DNA from 2 places in the Pseudomonas sp. DW-iso17 genome. Region 1 is predicted to be linked to the other one. Evidence: predicted binding sites of a transcription regulator. Region 1 holds the regulator's gene; the other holds the start of a gene.
What was found. Region 1 encodes FliA, which starts transcription of late flagellar genes. Its sites were predicted from a motif close to CTAAAGTTTNNNNNNNNNNNGCCGNTAA; they were not measured.
Positions count from the first base shown of each region.

Region 1 (5,292 bases):
GGCTGAACTGAGCATGCGCGGTGACAGCGATGCCAGCACCAATCGCCAATTATTCGCCGGCCTGCCGCTGACCGCCGCCGAGCCGCTGGTTGAGCCCACCTTTGTCGAACCGCCGCGTCCTGCAGCGCCTGCCCCGGCCGCCGCAGTTGACCAGCGTGTGATCGACTCGATGCGCTTTGAACTCAATGGCCTGCGTGAATTGCTCGAAGTGCAGCTGGGCTCATTGGCCTGGACTCAGTTGCAAGGCAGCAAGCCCCAGCAAGCCAACCTGTGGCGCCGCTTGCAACGCATCGGCTTGTCCGGCCCGTTGTCCCGCGACCTGCTGGCCTTGACCGCCGAAGTCGAAGAACCTCGTCAGGCCTGGCGCATGTTGCTGGCGCATCTGGCGCGCATGATCGCCACGCCGGAAATCGAACCCCTGGAAGAGGGCGGTGTGATCGCCATGGTCGGCCCCGCCGGCATGGGCAAGACCACCACCCTGGCCAAGCTGGCCGCCCGTTATGTGCTTAAGTACGGCGCACAGAATATCGCGTTGGTGAGCATGGACAGCTACCGCATCGGCGCCCAGGAGCAGCTCAAGACCCTGGGCCGCATTCTCAACGTGCCGGTGACCCATGTCGACCCGGGCCAGTCCCTGGCCAATGCCCTCGAGCCGTTGCTGCGCAAGCGCGTGGTGCTGATCGATACCGCCGGCCTGCAAGCCAGTGATCCAGCGCTGCGCATGCAGCTCGAAAGCCTGGCCGGGCGTGGCATCAAGTCGAAAAATTACCTGGTGCTTGCAACCACCAGCCAGAAACAGGTTCTTACCGCTGCCTATCACAGCTACAAGCGTTGCGGCCTGGCCGGCTGCATCCTCACCAAACTCGACGAAACCGCGAGCCTGGGCGAGGTATTGAGCCTGGCCATCAGCCATGAATTACCGGTTGCCTACCTCACCGACGGGCCGCGGATCCCGGATGATCTGCATCTGCCGCGCCGTCATCAGTTGGTCAGCCGTGCCGTGAGTGTGCAAATGCAAGACGAGCCTAGCGAGGAAGCGATGGCCGATATGTTCGCCGACCTTTACCACCACCCGGCTAAACGGGTGGGTTGAGGCAGGATGAACACCGTGAAATGTACCTACATCGATGGTCTGCAAGCGATTCACGCGGCCAAGCCATGTAGCCTGCGTCTAAGCAAGACAAGGTAAAGAAATAAAATGGGCAGCATGCATCCCGTACAGGTGATCGCGGTGACCGGCGGCAAAGGTGGCGTCGGGAAAACTAACGTGTCAGTGAATTTGTCCCTGGCCCTGGCAGAGCTTGGCCGTCGCGTCATGCTGCTGGATGCTGACCTGGGCTTGGCGAACGTGGACGTTCTCCTGGGGCTGACACCCAAACATACCCTGGCCGATGTGATCGAGGGCCGCTGCGAGCTGCGCGATGTGCTGCTCCAGGGCCCTGGTGGCATTCGCATCGTGCCGGCGGCCTCGGGCACCCAGAGCATGGTGCACCTGAGCCCCGCGCAGCATGCCGGGCTGATCCAGGCGTTCAGCGACATCGGCGACAACCTCGACGTGCTGGTGATCGACACCGCCGCCGGGATCGGCGAGTCGGTGGTCAGCTTTGTGCGCGCAGCGCAGGAAGTGCTGTTGGTGGTGTGCGACGAGCCCACCTCGATCACCGATGCCTACGCGCTGATCAAACTGCTTAACCGTGACTACGGCATGAATCGCTTCCGCGTGCTGGCCAACATGGCCCAGAGCCCGCAGGAAGGGCGCAACCTGTTCGCCAAGTTGACCAAGGTCACGGACCGCTTCCTCGATGTGGCTTTACAATACGTCGGCGCAGTTCCCTATGACGAGTGTGTGCGCAAGGCCGTGCAAAAGCAGCGTGCGGTCTATGAAGCGTTCCCTCGTTCGAAATGCGCACTGGCGTTCAAGGCCATTGCCCAGAAGGTCGATACCTGGCCGTTGCCCGCCAACCCGCGGGGGCATCTGGAGTTTTTCGTCGAGCGTTTGGTGCATCAGACGAGCGCAGGACCGGTGCTATGACATCCAGCGGCTACAACCTTTACAAAAAGTCGGCACGTGACAGCCAGGGCGAATTGATCGAGCGCTATGCGCCGTTGGTCAAGCGCATTGCCTATCACCTGTTGGCGCGCCTGCCCGCGAGTGTGCAGGTTGAAGACTTGATCCAGGCCGGCATGATCGGCCTGCTTGAAGTCTCGACCAAATACGACGCCAGCAAGGGTGCCAGTTTCGAAACGTATGCGGGTATCCGTATTCGTGGCGCGATGCTCGACGAGGTGCGTAAAGGCGATTGGGCGCCGCGTTCGGTACACCGCAATACGCGTATGGTCAGTGATGCAATTCGAGCAATTGAAGCAAAAACCGGTCGTGACGCTAAAGATCATGAAGTTGCGGCCGAACTCCAATTGAGTCTCGACGATTATTACGGGATTTTGAACGATACCTTGGGCAGCCGCCTGTTCAGTTTTGACGACCTTTTACAGGACGGCGAACACGAAGGGCTGCACGAGGACGGCGCGAGCGCGCATACGGAGCCGTCACGCGACCTGGAAGATGAACGTTTCCAGGGCGCGTTGGCCGATGCAATCGCCAACTTGCCGGAGCGTGAGCGGCTGGTGCTGGCGCTGTACTACGACGAAGAGCTGAACCTCAAGGAAATCGGTGAGGTCCTGGGGGTCAGCGAATCGCGTGTCAGCCAGTTGCATAGCCAGTGCGCAGCCCGCTTGCGGGGGCGATTGGCCGAGTGGCGCGCGCGCTGACAGGCAGTGTGGGGGCACTGCAGACGCTGCCGTGAGATCGCAAGGTTTCGCGGCTGTGTGCCGTGGTGCCCTGGGCAGTCCTTTTTGTGTAACGCCTGTTGATTGAAATGGCGCGTCCAGGTGCTGGGCGCGTTTAAGACTGCTTGGAGGTCGAATTGGACAAGAACATGAAAATCCTCATCGTTGATGACTTCTCAACGATGCGGCGGATCATTAAAAACCTGTTGCGTGACCTTGGGTTCACCAACACGGTCGAGGCGGATGACGGCCTGACGGCCATTCCGATCCTCAACAGCGGGAGCATCGACTTTCTGGTAACCGACTGGAACATGCCGGGCATGACCGGTATCGACCTGCTGCGCCATGTGCGCGCCGATGAAAAACTGCGCAGCTTGCCTGTGCTGATGGTGACCGCCGAAGCCAAGCGCGAACAGATCATCGAAGCCGCCCAAGCCGGGGTCAACGGTTATGTGGTCAAACCATTCACGGCACTGGCCTTGAAAGAGAAGATCGAGAAAATCTTCGAACGCATCCACGGCTAATGCCATCGCGGGGGAGCTATGGAGCATAACGAAACGTCACAGGGCGACTTTGAGTCGACCCTGAAAAAACATGCTCACCAGTTGGTCGACAGCCTGGAAAAAGGCCAGTTCGCCGATGCGGTGCAGTTGATCCATGAGCTTAACCAGACCCGTGACCGCGGCCTGTACCAGGAAGTGGGCAAGCTCACACGCGAGCTGCACAGCGCAATCGTCAATTTCCAGATTGACCCGCGCATGCCCCAGGCCGAAGAAATTTCCCAGATTACCGACGCCACCGAGCGCCTGTCCTATGTGGTCAGGCTGACTGAGGCGGCGGCCAACCGCACCATGGACCTGGTGGAAAACGCCACGCCCCTGGTCAACGGCATGGCCACCGAAGCCCAGGCCTTGAGCCAGGACTGGGGCCGCTTCATGCGCCGCGAAGTGGGCGCTGAAGAGTTTCGTGAACTGGCGCGTCGCGTCGACGGGTTCCTGTCGCGCAGCGAACAGGAAAACCGCACGGTGGCCAGCAACCTCAACGACATCCTGCTGGCCCAGGATTACCAGGACCTCACCGGCCAGGTAATCAAGCGCGTGACCCAGTTGGTTACCGAAGTGGAAAGCAACTTGCTCAAATTGGTGCTGATGGCCGGCCAGGTCGATCGTTTTGCCGGCATCGAACATGACCGTGAAGCGATCCTCTCTGAAAAAGATCCACAAAAACATCTCGCCAAGGGTGAAGGTCCGCAGATTCATGCCGATAAACGTGAAGACGTTGTGTCAGGTCAGGATGACGTAGATGACCTGTTATCCAGTTTAGGCTTCTAAGGAGCACCCACATGAGCTTCGGCGCCGATGAAGAAATCCTTCAGGATTTCCTTGTAGAGGCCGGCGAAATTCTAGAGCAACTGTCCGAACAACTGGTCGAGCTGGAAAGCCGACCGGATGATGCGAACCTGCTCAATGCAATTTTTCGCGGTTTTCACACTGTAAAAGGGGGCGCCGGCTTCCTCCAGCTCCATGAGCTGGTGGAGTGCTGTCACATCGCCGAGAACGTTTTCGACATCCTGCGCAAGGGTGAGCGTCACGTCGACTCGGAACTGATGGACGTGATTCTCGAAGCACTGGATGCGGTCAACGGCATGTTCAGCCAAGTGCGTGAACGTGCACCGATCACTGCCGCCACGCCGGAACTGCTGGCCGCCCTGGCGCGCCTGGCCGAACCTGCCGATACCGCGGCTGCGCCGGTGGTCGAGGCCGCACCGGAGCCGGTGGCGCAAGCCGAGCCGGACGTGACCGACAGCGAGTTCGAACAACTGCTCAACTCCCTCAGCGCGGTCAAGGCCGAAGCTGAAGTGCCGGTGCAGCCTGCCGCGACGCCGAGCAGTGAAGACATTACGGACGCCGAGTTCGAGTCGTTGCTCGACCAGTTGCACGGCAAAGGCCAGTTCGCGGCGGATGCCGTGGCACCTCCTGCGGCGACGCCAGAAGCACCCGCTGCCAACACCAGCACTGACATTACCGACGACGAATTCGAGGCACTGCTCGACCAACTGCATGGCAAAGGCACCTTTGTGGCCGAAGCCCTGCCCGAGGTTGCAGCGACTGCCGCCGCCGCTGCGCCAGCGGCCAGTACCGCACCGGCCGGTGACGGGTTGATCTCGGATCACGAATTCGAAGCCTTGCTCGACGAGCTGCACGGCAAAGGCAAGTTCAGCGAAGTTGCCCCGGCCGCGGCCGCGCAGGTTGCAGCACCAGCCACTGCGGCACCGGTTGCTGCCAAACCTGCGCCGGCAGCCAAGCCAGCACCTGCCGCCGCCCCGGCCCCTGCGCGTGCAGCGGCCCCAGCGGCAGCGGAAAAACCTGCCAGCGAAGCCGAAACCACCGTGCGTGTGGATACCGCGCGCCTGGACGACATCATGAACATGGTGGGCGAACTGGTGCTGGTGCGTAACCGCCTGGTGCGCCTGGGCCTGAACAGCGGCGACGAAGCCATGCAGAA
Region 1 covers NZ_JBZXEA010000041.1:24,544-29,835, reverse strand. The annotation lists gene flhF (flagellar biosynthesis GTPase FlhF) at 1-1,093, shown strand, start outside; gene fleN (flagellar synthesis regulator FleN) at 1,199-2,032, shown strand; gene fliA (RNA polymerase sigma factor FliA) at 2,029-2,769, shown strand; gene AC4PS6_RS21045 (chemotaxis response regulator CheY) at 2,937-3,311, shown strand; gene AC4PS6_RS21040 (protein phosphatase CheZ) at 3,330-4,118, shown strand; gene AC4PS6_RS21035 (chemotaxis protein CheA) at 4,130-5,292, shown strand, end outside.

Region 2 (5,292 bases), on a different contig from region 1:
TTGAGTCGGATGACGATGTGGTAGAGGCACCTGTGGCAGAGGTGGCCAAGACCAATTTAAGCAAACGCCGCACTATCGACAATCTTCTGGAAGAGCGACGCTTGCAAAAACAGCTGGCCGATTACGACTTCGATCTCTGATCGAGCCGTTGGCGGCCGGAAGCCTCCCTGACGGAGGCTTTTTTCTGCCGGTTACACGGGTATTCAAGAGATGCAATATCCTCCTAGACCAGGCCGTTGCGCTGGGCCAGTTCGATCAAGTCCACGAGGGACCTGGCATTGAGCTTGAGCAGCAAGCGCGTCTTGTAGGTACTGACGGTTTTGTTGCTGAGGAACATGCCATCGGCAATCTCCTTGTTGGTTTTGCCACGGGCCAGTTGCTGCAGCACCATCATCTCCCGCCCCGATAAGCGTTCGACCATGTCGGCTTCACTGGCATTGCCCATGGTTGACCGCACTGAGTTGAGCGCCTGGTTCGGGAAATAGCTATAGCCGGAAAGCACCGCCTTGATGGCACTGAGCAACTCTGTCAGATCCTGCTGCTTGCACACATAGCCGGCGGCACCCGCCTGCATGCAGCGCATGGAAAAATGGCCAGGCGCCTGGGACGTCAGCACCAGCACCTTGAACGAGACGGCTTGCTTGGTCGAAGCCAGCCGACAAATAACTTCCAAGCCGTCGAGCTTGGGGATTCCGATATCCAGTATCACAATATCCGGCATATGTTCCCGTGCAAGTTGCAACGCATCGACACCGTTATCAGTCTCGGCAACGACCTCATAACCATGACGCTCCATTAGCATGCGCACAGCAAGACGAATGACGGGATGATCATCCACGATCAGCACTTTATTCATGAGAAAGTCCAATTTCGCTGTTCGAATTATTTAGAGCAAACACAATAGCCTAGTCGATTACTAGTTGGCATAGCATTCCACCCCGAGCAAGAGCAGGCAGAGACCCAACCCACAAGAAGATAGGAATTAACCTACAAAAATTCGCCAACTTAGATGCATGTAGCTTTATGGTTGCTTTCAGACCTTTCCCGGCGCGCACATATTTTGAGTGAAATGTCTGGGGCATGAGCCCCTGAAGGTAAACGTGCCGCACAAGACTTTCAGGAAATGCCCCTTGCTTGTCGCAATGACGCCCGCAAACCGACCCGGAAAAACCGTCCGCATTAGTTCCATTTAACATATTTCAACACTTCCGCAATTCCTACAGAAAATTCAACAACTCACATCTCCATTGCAACTACATGAGTGAATTTTCTGTCAGACATAGTTCCTCCCCAGATGTAAAAAATGATTCAGCCTTAAAAAAAGATAAACCGGTAAATAATTGCGCAAGTTACGAAAAAACCTTAAACACACGCTAAACGCTAATAAACAGTGCGACATCTAAAATCCAGGCAAAAAAATGGCCCCTTGCATAAGGGGCCATTTTTCACGACAGGCGCACGGTTCAGAACAACGAGCGGCCCTTGTTGGCAGCAATGCGCATGCGCAGTGCGTTCAACTTGATGAAGCCTGCCGCGTCCGCCTGATTGTAGGCCCCGCCGTCTTCTTCGAAGGTGGCGATGTTGGAGTCGAACAGCGACTCATCGGACTTGCGGCCGGTGACGATCACGTTGCCCTTGTACAGCTTCAGGCGCACAACACCGTTCACATGAGCCTGGGAGGCGTCGATCATCTGTTGCAGCATCAGACGCTCAGGGCTCCACCAGTAACCGGTGTAGATCAGGCTGGCGTACTTGGGCATCAGCTCGTCTTTGAGGTGAGCGACTTCGCGGTCCAGGGTGATGGATTCGATGGCGCGGTGGGCGCGCAGCATGATGGTGCCACCTGGGGTTTCGTAGCAGCCACGGGACTTCATGCCCACGTAACGGTTCTCGACGATGTCGAGACGGCCGATACCATGCTGGCCACCGATCCGGTTCAGGGTCGCCAGTACGGTGGCCGGGGTCATTTCAACGCCGTCCAGCGCAACGATATCGCCGTTACGGTAAGTCAGTTCCAGGTACTGCGCCTTGTCTGGAGCGTTCTCCGGGGAGACCGTCCATTTCCACATATCTTCTTCGTGCTCGGTCCAGGTGTCTTCCAGCACGCCGCCTTCATAGGAGATGTGCAACAGGTTGGCGTCCATTGAGTACGGCGACTTCTTCTTGCCGTGGCGCTCGATCGGGATGGCGTGCTTTTCAGCGTAATCCATCAGCTTTTCACGGGACAGCAGATCCCATTCACGCCACGGCGCAATGACTTTAACGCCTGGCTTGAGTGCGTAGGCACCCAGTTCGAAACGGACCTGGTCGTTGCCCTTGCCGGTGGCGCCATGGGAAATGGCGTCGGCGCCGGTTTCGTTGGCGATCTCGATCAGGCGCTTGGCGATCAGCGGACGTGCGATGGAGGTACCCAGCAGGTACTCACCTTCGTAGACAGTGTTGGCGCGAAACATCGGGAAAACGAAATCGCGGACGAATTCTTCGCGCAGGTCGTCAATGTAGATCTCTTTCACGCCCATGGCTTGCGCCTTGGCACGTGCAGGCTCGACCTCTTCACCCTGACCCAGGTCAGCGGTGAAGGTCACCACTTCACAGTTATAAGTATCCTGCAGCCACTTGAGGATCACCGAAGTGTCCAGGCCGCCGGAATACGCGAGAACGACCTTGTTTACGTCGGCCATGCCATCACTCCACGGGGTTGTACGGAAAGGCGACGATTCTACCGATCAAAACCGTGAAATTACAGGGGCGCGACAGCAAATGAAGATAAAGCGACAGATTATGTCGAGTGGGCGACCGATGGTCGCCCTTATGAGGTAGCCGCCGGGTTGCTTGGCGCAATGGTCTGGGGCGCCGGTTTCTCGGGGGCAGCCACGCGCTCCAGCTGAATATTCACACGGCGGTTACGCGCGCGGTTGGCGGCATTGGTGTTGGGCGCCAAGGGGTAGCTTTCGCCATGAAAGCGCATCGTGATCTGCGATTCCTGGATGCCGTTGGCCTTGAAGTAGTCCATCACCGCCAGGGCGCGGCGACGTGAAACGTCACGGTTGGTCAGGCGGTTGCCACTGTTGTCCGAATGGCCGTTCAACTCGACATGGTTGACCGTAGGATCGGCCTTCATGAAGGCAAGGATCACGGACAACTTCTTCTTGGCCGCCGCGTCCAGCTCAATGCCGCCGCCGGGAAAGCCCACTTCGGTCTGTCTGACCTGGTCGTAATTCATGGGCAGCAGCTTGGTGGTGCACAGCTGATAATCGCTGTAAGCCTTGTTGAACTTGACCGGCAGCAGGCGAATTTCCGAGTAACCGCCTTCACGCCCGTAATGCCGCACGGTGGGACTGCGCCCTTCGAGCAATCCCGTGAACAGGCGACCGGCCTGGGCCTGGGAGCTATTGAACAGGACGTCGCCGCTGCCGACACGCACGGCCCCCAGGTTGATATCACCTCGGCCCGGCTGCCAAGGCGCGGCAGCGGCCAACAGGGTTGCGGAGCCGGCGCCGAGGCTGCTGCCATAGGTTTTCAGACGAAACGTCGCCTGTTCGCCGGCCCGGCGTACGAATTCACCGGAACCGAAATCGCTGATCGGCTGGGTCAGGCGGCACTCGAACTGATCGCCCTCTACCTTCCACTCAATATTCTCCAGACGTGTCTGGAACGTGAGGGCCGCCGCAGGCAGGCTGGCGAACACACTGAGCAGGGCTAGATAATACTGGCGCACGGGAGGCTCCACTGGTTTCTACAACACTTCAAAGCGTCATACATCGTTAAGGCATACCCGGAGATATCGGTAGCATCCGGCAAAACTTGATAGCGAGTGCCTGCAAGAGTCTTTTCCGGTAGCATTCCCACCAGATTGACCCGCCTGGAATCCCCAATGTCCGACCGCCTGACCCTGCTGCGTCCCGACGACTGGCATATTCATCTTCGCGATGGTGCTGCGTTACCTCAAACCGTGGCCGATGTCGCGCGCACGTTTGGCCGCGCCATCATCATGCCTAACCTCGTACCTCCGGTGCGCAATGCCGCAGAAGCCGACGCCTATCGCCAGCGCATCCTCGCTGCGCGACCGGCCGGCAGCCGCTTCGAACCGTTGATGGTGCTCTACCTCACCGACCGCACCCAGCCTGAAGAAATCCGTGAAGCCAAGGCCAGCGGTTACGTGCACGCCGCCAAGCTGTACCCGGCAGGCGCGACCACCAACTCCGATTCCGGCGTGACCAGCATCGATAAGATCCTGCCGGCAATCGAAGCCATGGCGGAGGTCGGCATGCCATTGCTGATCCACGGGGAAGTCACCCGTGGCGATGTGGACGTGTTCGATCGCGAAAAAATCTTCATCGATGAACACATGCGTCGTGTGGTCGAGCTGTTCCCCACGCTCAAGGTGGTGTTTGAACACATCACCACCGCCGATGCGGTGCAGTTCGTCAGCGAGGCGTCGGCCAACGTTGGCGCGACCATCACGGCCCATCACCTGCTCTACAACCGCAACCACATGCTGGTGGGCGGGATTCGGCCGCACTTCTACTGCCTGCCGATCCTCAAACGCAACACCCATCAGGTAGCCCTGCTGGATGCCGCCACCAGCGGCAACCCGAAGTTCTTCCTCGGCACCGACTCGGCGCCCCACGCCCAGCACGCCAAGGAAGCCGCATGCGGCTGCGCCGGCTGCTACACCGCGTTTGCCGCCATCGAGTTGTACGCCGAAGCGTTTGAACAACGTAATGCTCTGGACAAGCTCGAAGGTTTCGCCAGCCTCAACGGCCCGCGTTTCTACGGCCTGCCGGCGAATACCGACCGCATTACCCTGGTTCGTGAAGACTGGACCGCCCCTGCCAGCCTGCCGTTTGGCGAGCTGACCGTTATCCCGCTGCGCGCCGGTGAAACACTGCGCTGGCGCCTGCTGGAGGAAAGCAAGTGAGTGAAGACCATTACGACGACGAACAAGAGCACGGCGGTGGTGGCTCGCGCCATCCGATGGCCGAGCGTTTTCGCGGCTATCTGCCGGTCGTCATCGACGTAGAAACCGGTGGTTTCAACTGCGCCACCGATGCCTTGCTGGAAATTGCCGCAACCACCATCGGCATGGACGAACAGGGCTTTGTGTACCCGGAGCACACCCATTTCTTTCGCGTCGAGCCGTTTGAAGGCGCCAATATCGAAGCCGCTGCCCTGGAATTCACCGGGATCAAGCTCGACCACCCACTGCGCATGGCGGTAAGTGAAGAAGCGGCGCTGACCGACATCTTCCGTGGCGTGCGCAAGGCATTGAAGGCCAATGGCTGCAAACGT
Region 2 covers NZ_JBZXEA010000009.1:95,472-100,763, reverse strand. The annotation lists gene AC4PS6_RS07380 (PA3496 family putative envelope integrity protein) at 1-140, shown strand, start outside; gene AC4PS6_RS07375 (response regulator transcription factor) at 224-856, opposite strand; gene AC4PS6_RS07370 (argininosuccinate synthase) at 1,464-2,681, opposite strand; gene AC4PS6_RS07365 (flagellar protein MotY) at 2,810-3,718, opposite strand; gene pyrC (dihydroorotase) at 3,875-4,921, shown strand; gene rnt (ribonuclease T) at 4,918-5,292, shown strand, end outside.
Region 2: AC4PS6_RS07365 (flagellar protein MotY) is a predicted target of FliA. The motif match lies at 3,782-3,809, and genes of this name have one in related genera.